4 regions of the Cronobacter universalis NCTC 9529 genome follow, and region 2 is predicted to be linked to each of the others. Evidence: predicted binding sites of a transcription regulator. Region 2 holds the regulator's gene; each other region holds the start of a gene.
The links. Region 2 encodes CRP, which controls carbon source genes, mostly activating them, when cyclic AMP is high. Its sites were predicted from a motif close to ATGTGANNNNNNTCACAT; they were not measured.

Region 1 (3,127 bases), 540 kb from region 2:
GGTTGCGCAGGCGTCGTGGTGCGCGCGGGCTGCTGCGTCTGCACGGTGCGGGTCTGCGGCTGCTGATAACGCGTTTCTGCGCGCGGGGCTTCCGTGCGCGGCGCGGTGCGTACCGGCTGTTGCGCCGTGTTATTCCACTGCTGCATCTGCTGTTGCTGCTGAAGCTGCTTCTGGCGTTGCAGCGTCTGCTGGCGCTGCGCCGGGGTCTGTTCGTTCCACGGCACTTCATTAAGCTGCGTCGGCTGCTGGCGCATATCCGCCTGCATCTGATCGAGCAACTGACGCTGTTCGTTGGTCAGTTGATCCTGATTCATGATTTCGCCGCCGGCGGAAGGCTCGGTCGGCTTCAGCACGCCAGGCTGGCGGCTCTCCAGCTCTTTAATATAGCGCCAGCGCTCTTCAGGCTTAGGCGGCAGACCATTGCCCGTGACTTTATGGCCCGGCAGGGTTTCCGACTCTTCTTTCTTGTGATGCGTAATAAAGTACAGACCGCCAATAAAGGCGACCAGCGCCGCCGCTGCGATAGCGACCATCGCCGGTGAAACAGCAGGCAGGTTACGTTGCTTTTTGCGGGGACTGGTTTTCTTGCGCCGCGCGGGCGTCGGCTGTCCGCGGCGTACATAATCTCGTTGTGCCACTATCGTTTCGCTGTATCCATTCGTTATCAGCCCGCCATGTTACTTAAGGGACGGGCCTTTGACCAGATAAGGAGTCTTAAAGGCGGTTAATTTCGCGGCTTCGGCGCGCGCGTGGTGCCGCGCAGCACCAGCTCGCAGTCCAGCAGACGCGAGCCGCTGCTGACGGTATGTCCATTGAGCTGGCTGAGCAGTAACAGCATGGCTTCGCGGCCGATATCAAAACGCGGCTGGGCCACGGTGGTGAGCGGCGGATCGCAAAACTCCGCTAACGCAATGTTATCAAAGCCGATGATGGAGAGATCGTCCGGCACGCGGAAGCCGCGGCGTTTCGCCATCGACAGCGCGCCGAGCGCCATCACGTCGCTGTGGCAGAAAATCGCCGTCGGCGGCTGCGGCAGGCTTAACAGCTGTTCCAGCGCCTGCGCGCCCGCTTCATAGGTGAAATCGCCGCGGGCGATATAATGCGGGTCTACCGTCATGCCGCTGCGGCGCAGCGCCTGAACATAGCCCTGCAGGCGGTAGTGGCACAGCGGCATCTCTTCCGGCCCGGCGATACAGGCGATACGCTGATGGCCCAGCTCGTGGAGATAGTTCACGGCGTTGAAGGCGGCGGTAAGGTTGTCGATATGCACCGTCGGCAACTCCAGCTCCGGCGCGAATTCGTTCGCCATTACCATCGGCGGCAGATTGCGCTGCTCTTCTTTGCTGGCGTCGAACGGCAGACGCGAGCCCAGCAGCAGCATGCCGTCTATCTGTTTGGTGATGATGAGATCGATGAAGGTTTTTTCCTGCTGGTTCTGGTGCGCGCAGTCGCCAATCAGCACCAGATACCCCTGGTCCGCCGCGGTAACTTCAATACCACGAATGATTTCGCTGAAAAACGGATCGCAGATGTCCGGGACAATCACCAGAATGGTGCGCGATTCGTTGCGCTTCAGGTTACGGTTGAGCGATCCGGGCAGATAACCCACGTCAATGGCGGCCTGCTCCACGCGGTTGCGGGTGGCCTGTGAGACTTTCTCGGGGTTCATTAACGCACGGGATACCGTCGCGGTAGAGACCCTGGCGCGAACGGCGACATCTTTCATGGTTGCGGCGGCAACCTGCTTTTTGGACTTCACTTCATCTCCTCGTAGCGGTCCGCGGGCGCAGACTCGTCCTGTAATCTGACACGCCTCACATTCTTAGCAGATATTGGGCGCGCCAGTTACAAAAATTACATCGGAGATGTGACGGATATTAAATTTTACGATCCGTTTCGCAGAAGCGGGGCGCGGTTCAGCCTTCGGTCGGGTCGACGTCGAGCGTCCATTTCACTTTACGGGCGGCGGGAAGCGTGCCCACCAGCGGCAGGCTGCCCGCGACAATTCGTTGCAACTGTAAGCGCGACGGGTGTTGCAGCAGCAACTGCCAGCGATAGCGTCCGCCGCGTTTGGGCTGCAGCGCAGGCACCGGGCCGAGCAGCCAGAGTTTTTGATCGGCAAGCGGGCTGGCCTGAAGCAGATTGCGCAGCTGCTGGAGAAACGCTGGCGCGTCCTGGTTATGGTGATCTTCCGCGCGAATCAAAATATGGCTGCTGTAGGGCGGAAGCGAGACGCTGCCGCGCTCGGCGAGCGCCTGATCGGCAAATGCGTCATAACCCTGATGCAGCAGCGTCTGTAACAGCGGATGTTCCGGGTGGTGCGTCTGGAGCACCACTTCGCCCTGTTTACCTGCGCGTCCGGCGCGACCCGCCACCTGCGTGTAGAGCTGGGCGAAACGCTCCGCCGAGCGGAAATCGGCGCAGAACAGCGCGCCGTCGACATCCAGCAGTGCCACCAGCGTGACATCGGGGAAGTGATGGCCTTTGGCCAGCATCTGGGTGCCGATAAGAATGCGCGCGCCGCCGCGGTGAACTTCCGCCAGTTGCTCTTCGAGCGCGCCCTTACGGCTGGTCGTGTCGCGGTCGATACGCGACAGCGGCACGCCGGGGAATAACGGCGCCAGGCTCTGTTCCAGCTGTTCGGTGCCAAGCCCCACCGGCACCAGATGCGTGGAGCCGCACTGCGGGCACTGGCGCGGCACGGGTCGCTGACTGTCGCAATGGTGGCAGCGCAGCTGATGCTGTGACTGATGCAGCGTGTAGTAGTGATCGCAGCGCGGGCATTCGGCTATCCAGCCGCAGTCGTGGCAGAGCAGCGCGGGCGCGAAGCCGCGGCGGTTAAGAAACAGAATCACCTGGTTATCCGCCTGCAAATGCTGACGCATCCGGGCGACCAGCGCAGGCGCGAGGCCCGCCTGGAGCGGCTGGCCTTTCAGATCCAGTACATGCTGCTGCGCCGGGCGCGCGTTGCCCGCGCGGTGCGTCAGCTTCAGCACGCGGTATTTACGCTGGCGCACGTTGTGCAGCGTCTCCAGCGCCGGCGTCGCGGAGCCTAAAATAATCGGGATCTGCTCGCTGTGCGCCCGGTAGACCGCCAGATCGCGCGCGTGATAGCGCCAGCCTTCCT
Region 2 (3,127 bases):
TGGTCTGCTTCCAGCGCGTCATGCGCGTTCTGGCGCAGGAGACCGCTCTGCCACTGGGGCCAGAGCCAGACCATGCCGCCGAATGCGATAAGGCAGCCGGACAGCGTGTCTATCAGGCGCGCCACGATGTACTGCTCGCCGTTGAGCGTCAGGATTTGCAGCGAATAGACCGCCGTGACGGTAAAGCCAATCATCGCCCAGCCGTAGTGCCGCCGGATTATCAGATAACTGATTAACGTCACCAGCAGCATGCCGAGCAGGGTATAGCCCTGCGGCACATTCAGGTGCAGCGTAATGCCCGCGATAATCAGCCCGGCCAGCGTGCCGCCGGCACGGTGCAGGATGCGCACCCGCGTCGCGCCATAGCCGTTTTGCGTGACGAACAGCACCGTCATCAGGATCCAGTACGGCTTCGGCAACTGGAACGCGCTGCCTAACAGGCCCGCCGCCGCCAGCATTACGCCCAGACGCGCGGCGGTACGCAGCGCCGCGGATTTCAGCGACAGATAGCTTTTCAGCGCCGGCAGCAGCGGCAGGCGACGCTGGCCGCTCTCCATCAGGTCACGGGCGTAGAGCGGTCGCTGGGTGCGCAGTACGCGCGCGATGCGGCTGAAATGGTATTCGCAGAACTGGCCGACCGGGTTGTCCGGGTGCTGGCGGGCGATTTTCGCCAGCGCCTCAATCTGCTTATCCATTGAGAAGCGGCGTGAATAACGGTGATAGAGAATATCGTCAGAAAGCGTGCGCAGCCGCGTGGCGACGGTTTGCGCCGTCCAGCGCAGCACTTCTTCGGCGTGGCTGCGCTCCACCAGTTTTTGCACTTCGGCGGGCTGATGCAGGGAGACTGAAATGTGCTCCTGGAGATCCAGCGCCACCTGAAACGTGCGCAGCAGGCGCTTGTAGCCGTTCTGTTTGGTCGCCGACAGCATCTGTAGCTGCTGATAGCACTGGCTTATCTGATCCACCACTTTTTGCTGATGCACGAGCAGCGGCGGCAGCGCCTGTTCCGGCTCGGTGTGGCGCGTCAGCAGGCTGTATTTCGCTTCGCAGTAGTCGGCGAGACTTTTATAAATCAGGCTTAACGATTCACGCAGCGGCTGCTCGCGCCACAGCCAGAACCAGAACCCGTTAAACGCGCCATACCAGAGCGTGCCGAGGACATAGAGCAGCATGGGCTCCCAGATGGGCATATTTCCGGCGAGGCTTAGCGTGAAGATGGCCGCGATAAGCGACGCGGGCAGGAGACGCGCATGCAGCGGGCTGATCTCCGCCGTTACGCCGAGCAGCAGCGCCAGCATCAGCAGAATGAGCGGCAGCGGCACAGACTGTAACAGCAGAAGCTGCACCGCCAGGCTGCTCAGCGCGAACAGCGAGGCGCCGATGATCAGTCGTTTAAAAAAGCGTTTGTGCGGGGTATCAAGACCGGCAATGTTGCAGCAGGCGGGGACGAGTGAAAACAGCAACCCTTGTTGAAGATGGCCCAGCATCAACCCGACCGCCACCGGCAGGCTTAAGATCAGCGTTTGCCGTAAAGCGTAATTGATTTCAGGATGATAGATAAGACGACGCCACATAGGGGAGAAGTATAGATACAAAAACGGCGTGTTACCGAAGCGACACGCCGTTTTTTGATTTTTTAGCGGGTACCGTAAACCACGATGGTTTTACCGTGGGCGGAGATCAGGTTCTGATCTTCGAGCATTTTCAGAATGCGGCCAACGGTTTCGCGAGAACAGCCGACGATCTGGCCGATTTCCTGACGCGTGATTTTGATCTGCATCCCGTCAGGATGGGTCATCGCGTCCGGCTGTTTGGCCAGGTTCAGCAGGGTCTGCGCGATACGGCCGGTCACGTCGAGGAAGGCGAGGTTACCCACTTTCTCGGAGGTGACTTGCAGGCGGCGAGCCATCTGCGAGGAGAGACGCATCAGAATATCCGGGTTAACCTGGATCAGCTGACGGAATTTTTTGTAAGAGATTTCAGCCACTTCACAGGCAGTTTTAGCGCGAACCCAGGCGCTGCGTTCCTGACCTTCCTCGAACAAACCCAGTTCGCCGATGAAGTCTCCCTGATTCAGGTACGAGAGGATCATCTCCTTACCCTCTTCATCTTTGATCAGCACTGCCACTGAGCCTTTAACGATGTAATACAGCGTCTCCGCTTTTTCACCCTGGTGAATCAGCGTGCTCTTAGATGGATACTTATGAATGTGGCAATGTGACAAGAACCATTCAAGAGTCGGGTCTGTTTGCGGTTTGCCAAGCACCATGCGCGGTTATCCTCTGTTTTAAACTGGCTCCAAAGACAGGGCGCGTAACCCCTGTCTGGCTTTGCAATCATCATCTTCCCGCTTCCAGGGAAGTTGGCTGTCCGTGGACATCGCAGCCGATAAATTGTCTTCTCCTCTGCACCCATGCGTAACATCAATGTATCGCCGCTGCATCCAGACTGTTTTAGCATAGCTTTTCTCAGGTGTCTCCTGTTGTCTCGTTTCAGCTTGACGCAGGTCGCGCTTCCATTGCCTCCGGGAACGCGCGCGCGTAATCTGTCAGAAAAATGAATAGCCTGGAGCGATTAACATGCATGCACGAGTGAAATGGGTAGAAGGGTTAACCTTCCTTGGCGAGTCCGCTTCGGGGCATCAGATCCTGATGGACGGCAACTCCGGCGACAAAGCGCCGAGCCCGATGGAAATGGTCCTGATAGCCGCAGGCGGCTGTAGCGCGATTGATGTGGTCTCTATCCTGCAAAAAGGCCGTCACGACGTGATCGACTGCGAAGTGAAACTGACGTCAGAGCGCCGCGAAGAGGCCCCGCGTCTGTTCACGCATATCAATCTGCACTTTGTGGTGACGGGTAAAGACCTTAAGGACGCGGCAGTGTCGCGCGCGGTGGATCTGTCGGCGGAGAAGTACTGTTCGGTGGCGCTGATGCTCGGCAAAGGGGTCAACATCACCCATTCGTATGAAGTGATTGAGGCGTAATCTGACGACGGGCGGCCCGGCAGGCGAAGCGCCGCCAGGCCACTCTGTCACGCTATCTGCTTGCCTTCCATCAGCCGCTGCACCAGCGGCAGCATGATAAGCTCCATCGCCAGCCCCATCTTGCCGCCCGGCACCACCAGCGT
Region 3 (3,127 bases), 310 kb from region 2:
TCTCATCATGCGTGTCGTTTTCGAGCATCACCTGCGGCGAGAAAAAAGAGACCGGGTTCAGTACCGCCTCCAGCGGCTGCCCGCGCAGCGAACGCGACGACACGTTCAGCCCCAGCAGCCGCTTGGCGGCGCGGTTAATCACCGCGATGCGCGAATGCTCGTCGATGGCGATAACGCCTTCGTAGATGGATTCCATCAGCGCCTTTTGCTGGCGCACCAGTAGCCCGATTTCCCGCGGCTCCAGAAAAAACATCTGTTTTTTAATGCTGCGGGTGAAAAACCACGAAAAGATAAACAGCGCCAGCAGCAGTAGCAGCGCGCCAATCAGGATATTCACCACTTTGCCAAGCGTAATGGTATCGAGATAGCTGGTCAGATAGCCGACCGAGACAATGCCGATGACGCGGCCCTGGTCGTCAAAAATCGGCGCTTTGCTGCGCAGCGACACCCCAAGCCCGCCCCGGCGAATGCTGGTAATGGTTTTGCCTTCCAGAACCTCCTGATTATCGCCGCCGATAAGCGGGGTGCCGGTGCGATCGTGAAAGACGGAATGAAACAGGTGCAGACCTTTCTCATCGCCAATAACCATAAAGCTGGCGTCGCTGTGGCGCGCCATGCCCGTCATAAAGGTATTAATCGCCGGGATATTACGTTGCCTGACGGCTTCACGTAATGATGGAATGAGAGAAATCTCTTCCGCCTGTATTCTCGCGCGACTGCTCATCTCCTGATAAAGCTGGCGGCTGACGTCGAGATAATAATAAACGCCGAGCGCCGTAAACAATACGGAGAAGAATATGATGAGGTGAATAAATAACTTTATGCGAAAGGAAAACTTCATCATTTATTGGCGCGCCGGAATGTAAACAATAGAGAACTGTACCATTTTTTCAGGCGCTTACCGGAACGGCGCCTGAAACTTGTGATCCCCTCCACAGGCAAGCCGCGCGGCGGTAACTGTTTACCCGCGTTACGTTTTTAGGCCGAAAAAAGGCCGCCTGGAATAAACGCCATAAAAACCACGCCTGTAAATTACGCGTAGATCACATCGCGCTAATTAAAACCATAAACACCATAGGTGCCATTAAATTACCGGCGCTGATTCGGCCTTCCTCACAAATTGTAAGGGTAACCTCTTTTACGCTTACCGGGAAATATAACTACGGAGCTTAATAAAAATGAGCACAACCGATGACTCTTACGTTGTACCCCACACCCCGTCCGCTGCGAAGCAAATATCCCTGAAAGAAAAGTGGTGGCATATCATGGATACCTGGAAAATCGGGATTATTCCATTGCCGCTGTTTCTCCTTTCCGGCGCGCTTATCGCCATTGACTGTCTCGGCGGCAAGCTGCCGAGCGATATCGTGGTGATGGTCGCCACCCTCGCGTTCTTCGGCTTCGCCTGCGGCGAGTTCGGCAAGCGCCTGCCGGTGGTCGGCAAAATGGGCGCGGCGGCGATTTGCGCCACCTTCATTCCTTCCGCGCTGGTCTATTACGGCTGGCTGCCGGATGTAGTCGTGGAATCCACCACCAAATTCTATAAATCCACCAACATTCTCTATCTCTACATCTGCTGCATTATCGTCGGCAGCATCATGAGCATGAACCGCACCACGCTGATCCAGGGCTTTCTGCGTATTTTCTTCCCGATGCTGTGCGGCGAAGTCGTCGGCATGCTGGTGGGGATGGGCGTCGGCATCGCGCTGGGCATGGAGCCGTTCCAGATCTTCTTCTTCCTGATCCTGCCTATCATGGCGGGCGGCGTGGGTGAAGGGGCGATCCCGCTCTCCATCGGCTACGCGACGCTGCTGCATATGGATCAGGGCGTGGCGCTGGGCCGCGTGCTGCCTATCGTGATGCTCGGCAGCCTCACCGCGATTATCATCGCCGGTTGCCTTAACCAGCTTGGCAAACGCTATCCGCACCTGACCGGCGAAGGCGAACTGATGCCGGATCGCGGCGACAAACCGCAAGCCCAGACGCTGACCACCGCGTTCAGCGGCAAGGCTGACGTCACCACTATTGCCTCCGGCGCGCTGCTGGCGGTGCTGCTCTATATGCTCGGTATGCTCGGCCATAAGCTGATTGGCCTGCCCGCACCCGTTGGCATGCTGTTTATCGCGGTCTTTATCAAGCTGGCGCACGGCGTTTCTCCGCGCCTTCTGGAAGGCTCGCAGGTGGTCTACAAATTCTTCCAGACCTCCGTGACCTACCCGATCCTCTTCGCCGTCGGCGTGGCAATCACCCCGTGGGAAGAGCTGATGCACGCCTTTACGCTCAACAACCTGCTGGTGATCGTCAGCACCGTGTCGGCGCTGGTGGCGACGGGCTTTTTCGTCGGCAAGAAAATCGGTATGCACCCGATTGATGTGGCCATCGTCTCCTGCTGCCAGAGCGGGCAGGGCGGCACCGGCGACGTCGCCATCCTCACCGCGGGCAACCGCATGACCTTAATGCCTTTCGCTCAGATCGCCACCCGCATCGGCGGCGCGATTAACGTCTCGCTCGCGCTGCTGGTGCTGGGCAATTTCCTTGTTTAATCGTCAGGATACGTTGTTATGAAACTTGCGAGTTATCTCCATCAGGGCCGCCGTAGTTACGGCATTGTCACGGATAACGGCGTGGTGGATCTGGGCGCCCGTCTCGGGGCGCACTACGCGGATCTCAAAACGCTGCTGGCGCGGGACGCGCTGGAACAGGCGCGCTGTCATGCGCAGGCGCCCGCTGATTTCGCACTCTGCGACGTGACGTTTTTGCCGGTTATCGAGCAGCCGGAGAAGATCCTCTGCGTGGGCATGAACTACGCCGAGAAACGCAAAGAGTTCGACCAGCACAACCCGGCGCCGACGCTGTTTGTCCGCTTCCCGGATTCGCAGACCGGCCATAACGCGCCGGTGCTCAAACCGCGCCACTCCAGCGAGTTTGATTACGAAGGGGAGCTTGCGGTGATTATCGGGCGCGGCGGCGAGAACATCGCCCGCGAGGCGGCGCTCTCGCACGTGGCGGGCTACAGCTGCTACATGGACGGCTCGGCGCGCGACTGGCAGCACACCTGGTTTACGGCAGGCAAAAACTGGCGGCAGACCGGCGCGTTCGGCCCGTGGATGACCACCGCCGATGAGAT
Region 4 (3,127 bases), 1.0 Mb from region 2:
TTTGCCTCGCCAGGTACAGCCCTGCGGCTTAAAAAACCGCCGCGTGCCGCTTTTTCGGCATGCCTCGCAATGTGCGTAATTCCGCTTGCCTGGCGCGTGTCTCGCGAGTAACTTGTCGCGATATTTTGCATATTCCAGCTTAACAGGACACGTCGATGCCAAGAGCGAATGAAATTAAAAAAGGTATGGTGCTGAATTACAACGGCAAACTGCTGATTGTGAAAGATATCGATATTCAGTCGCCGAGCGCGCGCGGCGCGGCCACGCTGTACAAAATGCGTTTTTCCGATGTCCGCACCGGGCAGAAAGTGGAAGAGCGTTTTAAAGGCGACGATATCCTGGACACCATTACGCTGACCCGTCGCTTTGTCGATTTCTCCTATGTCGACGGCAACGAGTATGTCTTTATGGATAAAGAAGACTATACGCCATATACCTTTACCAAAGATCAGATTGAAGAAGAGCTGCTGTTTATGCCGGAAGGCGGCATGCCGGATATGCAGGTGCTGACCTGGGACGGCCAGCTGCTGGCGCTCGAACTGCCGCAGACGGTGGATCTGGAAATTGTGGAAACCGCGCCGGGCATCAAAGGCGCCTCCGCCAGTGCCCGCTCTAAACCGGCCACGCTCTCTTCCGGCGTTGTGATTCAGGTGCCGGAGTACCTGAGCGCCGGTGAGAAAATCCGCGTACATATCGCAGAACGCCGCTATATGGGCCGCGCCGAGTAGTTAGCATCCTGTAAAAATAAAAAGCCCCGCCAGTGCGGGGCTTTTTATGGCGGTGCTGACGGCTTACAGCAAATCCGGGAACAGCACTTTTTTCAGCGCCAGCTCCACGCCGCGCACTTCCGCCAGCCCTTTCAGGCGGCCAATCGCCGAATAGCCGGGGTTGGTTTTCTTGCGCAGATCGTCAAGCATCTGGTGGCCATGATCCGGGCGGAACGGGATCGGGCGCAGATCGCCTGCTTTTTTACGGCGCTGCTCTTCGGTCAGGATCGCTTTCACCACCGCCACCATATCGACGTCGCCATACAGATGCGCCGCCTCGTGGAAGGTTTTCGGGTTCGCCTCTCGGCAGGTGGAGCGCAGATGCGTGAAGTGAATGCGATCGGCAAAGGTTTCGACCATCCGCACCAGGTCGTTATCCGCACGCACGCCGTATGAGCCGGTACACATGGTGAAACCGTTATAGATGCTGTCGACAGTCTCTTTCAGCCACTGCATATCTTCAATGGTGGAAACAATGCGCGGCAGGCCGAGGATCGGGCGCGGCGGATCGTCCGGGTGGACCGCCAGGCGCACGCCCGCTTCTTCCGCCACCGGGACAATCGCTTTCAGGAAATACGCCATGTTGTCGCGCAGCGCGGCTTTATCGATATGGTCGTACTCGCTCAGGCGCGCGCGGAACTGATCCAGCGTATAGCCCTCTTCCGCGCCCGGCAGACCGGCGATGATATTGCGCGTCAGCGTCTCAATTTGCGCCTCGCTCATCGCGCTGAAATAGTCCTGCGCCTGGCGCTGCTCATCGTCGGTGTAATCATGACGCGCGCCGTCGCGTTTTAAGATATGCAGTTCAAATGCCGCGAAGGCGATGTGATCGAAACGCAGCGCTTTTGAGCCGTCCGGCAGCGTGTATTCCAGATCGGTGCGCGTCCAGTCAAGAATGGGCATGAAGTTATAGCAGACGGTGTCGATGCCGCAGGCCGCCAGATTGCGGATGCTCTGCTGATAGCTTGCGATGTAGCGATCGTATTGCCCGGTATGGGTTTTAATATCTTCATGCACCGGAATACTTTCGACCACCGACCAGGTCAGGCCTTTTTGCGCCAGCTCCGCCTGACGTTTTTTGATCTCCTCCACCGGCCAGACCTCGCCGTTAGGAATGTGATGCAGCGCGGTGACGATGCCGGTCGCCCCGGCCTGTCTGATGTCATCCAGCGATACCGGATCGTTCGGCCCATACCAACGCCAGGTTTGTTCCATCGCCCTCTCCTTAAAAAGTTGTTATACCAATACTGCTAACCTCTATGATGACTACCATACATGTTTAACCAGAACCGTCAAACCGCACGCGAGCCGCTATTGATCCAGCTCACATTCCCCGGATATTTACGGCACACCAATTCAATTTGCTGTCATATAACTTTACACTGGTTTTGTTAAATAATGGTTATCAGGATATGTGAGAAATGAATAATATCGCTTCCGCCACGCTGCCCGCGTCGGTTCAACGCCCGACTTACGACCGCCGCGCCCTGCAAACCCGCATCGTGCATTTCGGCTTCGGCGCGTTTCACCGCGCGCATCAGGCGCTGCTGACCGACAGGGTGCTAAACCTGAACGGCGGCGACTGGGGCATCTGCGAGATAAGTCTTTTCAGCGGCGATGAACTGATGAGCGCGCTACGCGCCCAGGATCATCTCTATACGGTGCTGGAAAAAGGCGCTGACGGTAATCAGGCTATTATTATTGGCGCTGTAAATGAATGCCTCAACGCGAAGCTCGACGGGATGGACGCGATTATCGAGAAATTCTGCGAGCCGCAGGTCGCTATCGTCTCATTAACCATTACGGAAAAAGGCTACTGCATCGATCCCGCGACCGGCCATCTCGATACCCAAAACAGCCGTATCGCGCACGATCTTGAAAACCCGCACCAGCCGCACTCCGCGCCCGGCCTGCTCGTCGAAGCGCTGCACCGCCGCCGCGAACGCGGGCACGCGCCGTTTACCGTGCTTTCCTGCGATAACATTCCTGATAACGGCCATGTGGTGCGCGAAGCGGTGCTCGGCATGGCGCACAAGCGCGATCCGTCGCTGGCGCAATGGATTGCTGAAAACGTCACCTTCCCCGGTACGATGGTTGACCGTATCGTGCCGGCGGCGACACCGGAATCCTTACAGGAGATAGCCGATACGCTAGGCGTCGCTGACCCGTGCGCCATCAGCTGCGAGCCTTTTATTCAGTGGGTGATAGAGGATAACTTCGTCGCGGGCCGTCCCGCCTGGGAAGACGCGGGCGTGCAGATGGTGGATGACGTGCTGCCGTGGGAGCAGATGAAGTTAAGAATGCTGAACGGCAGCCACTCTTTTCTCGCGTATCTCGGTTATCTGGCGGGCTATGCGCAT

Region 1: the regulator CRP is predicted to act here: its motif matches at 1,803-1,820, upstream of cytR (DNA-binding transcriptional regulator CytR).
Region 3: the regulator CRP is predicted to act here: its motif matches at 1,102-1,119, upstream of AFK65_RS16595 (2-hydroxycarboxylate transporter family protein).
Region 4: the regulator CRP is predicted to act here: its motif matches at 2,080-2,097, upstream of uxuA (mannonate dehydratase).

Annotation. Positions count from the first base shown of each region.
Region 1 is NZ_CP012257.1:142,069-145,195, forward strand. It holds gene ftsN (cell division protein FtsN) at 1-638, opposite strand, end outside; gene cytR (DNA-binding transcriptional regulator CytR) at 725-1,759, opposite strand; gene priA (primosomal protein N') at 1,917-3,127, opposite strand, start outside.
Region 2 is NZ_CP012257.1:3,911,895-3,915,021, reverse strand. It holds gene AFK65_RS18110 (YccS/YhfK family putative transporter) at 1-1,574, opposite strand, end outside; gene crp (cAMP-activated global transcriptional regulator CRP) at 1,637-2,269, opposite strand; gene AFK65_RS18100 (OsmC family protein) at 2,580-2,984, shown strand; gene AFK65_RS18095 (phosphoribulokinase) at 3,032-3,127, opposite strand, start outside.
Region 3 is NZ_CP012257.1:3,604,673-3,607,799, reverse strand. It holds gene AFK65_RS16600 (ATP-binding protein) at 1-841, opposite strand, end outside; gene AFK65_RS16595 (2-hydroxycarboxylate transporter family protein) at 1,179-2,543, shown strand; gene AFK65_RS16590 (fumarylacetoacetate hydrolase family protein) at 2,562-3,127, shown strand, end outside.
Region 4 is NZ_CP012257.1:2,878,303-2,881,429, forward strand. It holds gene yeiP (elongation factor P-like protein YeiP) at 156-728, shown strand; gene uxuA (mannonate dehydratase) at 792-1,982, opposite strand; gene AFK65_RS13310 (mannitol dehydrogenase family protein) at 2,189-3,127, shown strand, end outside.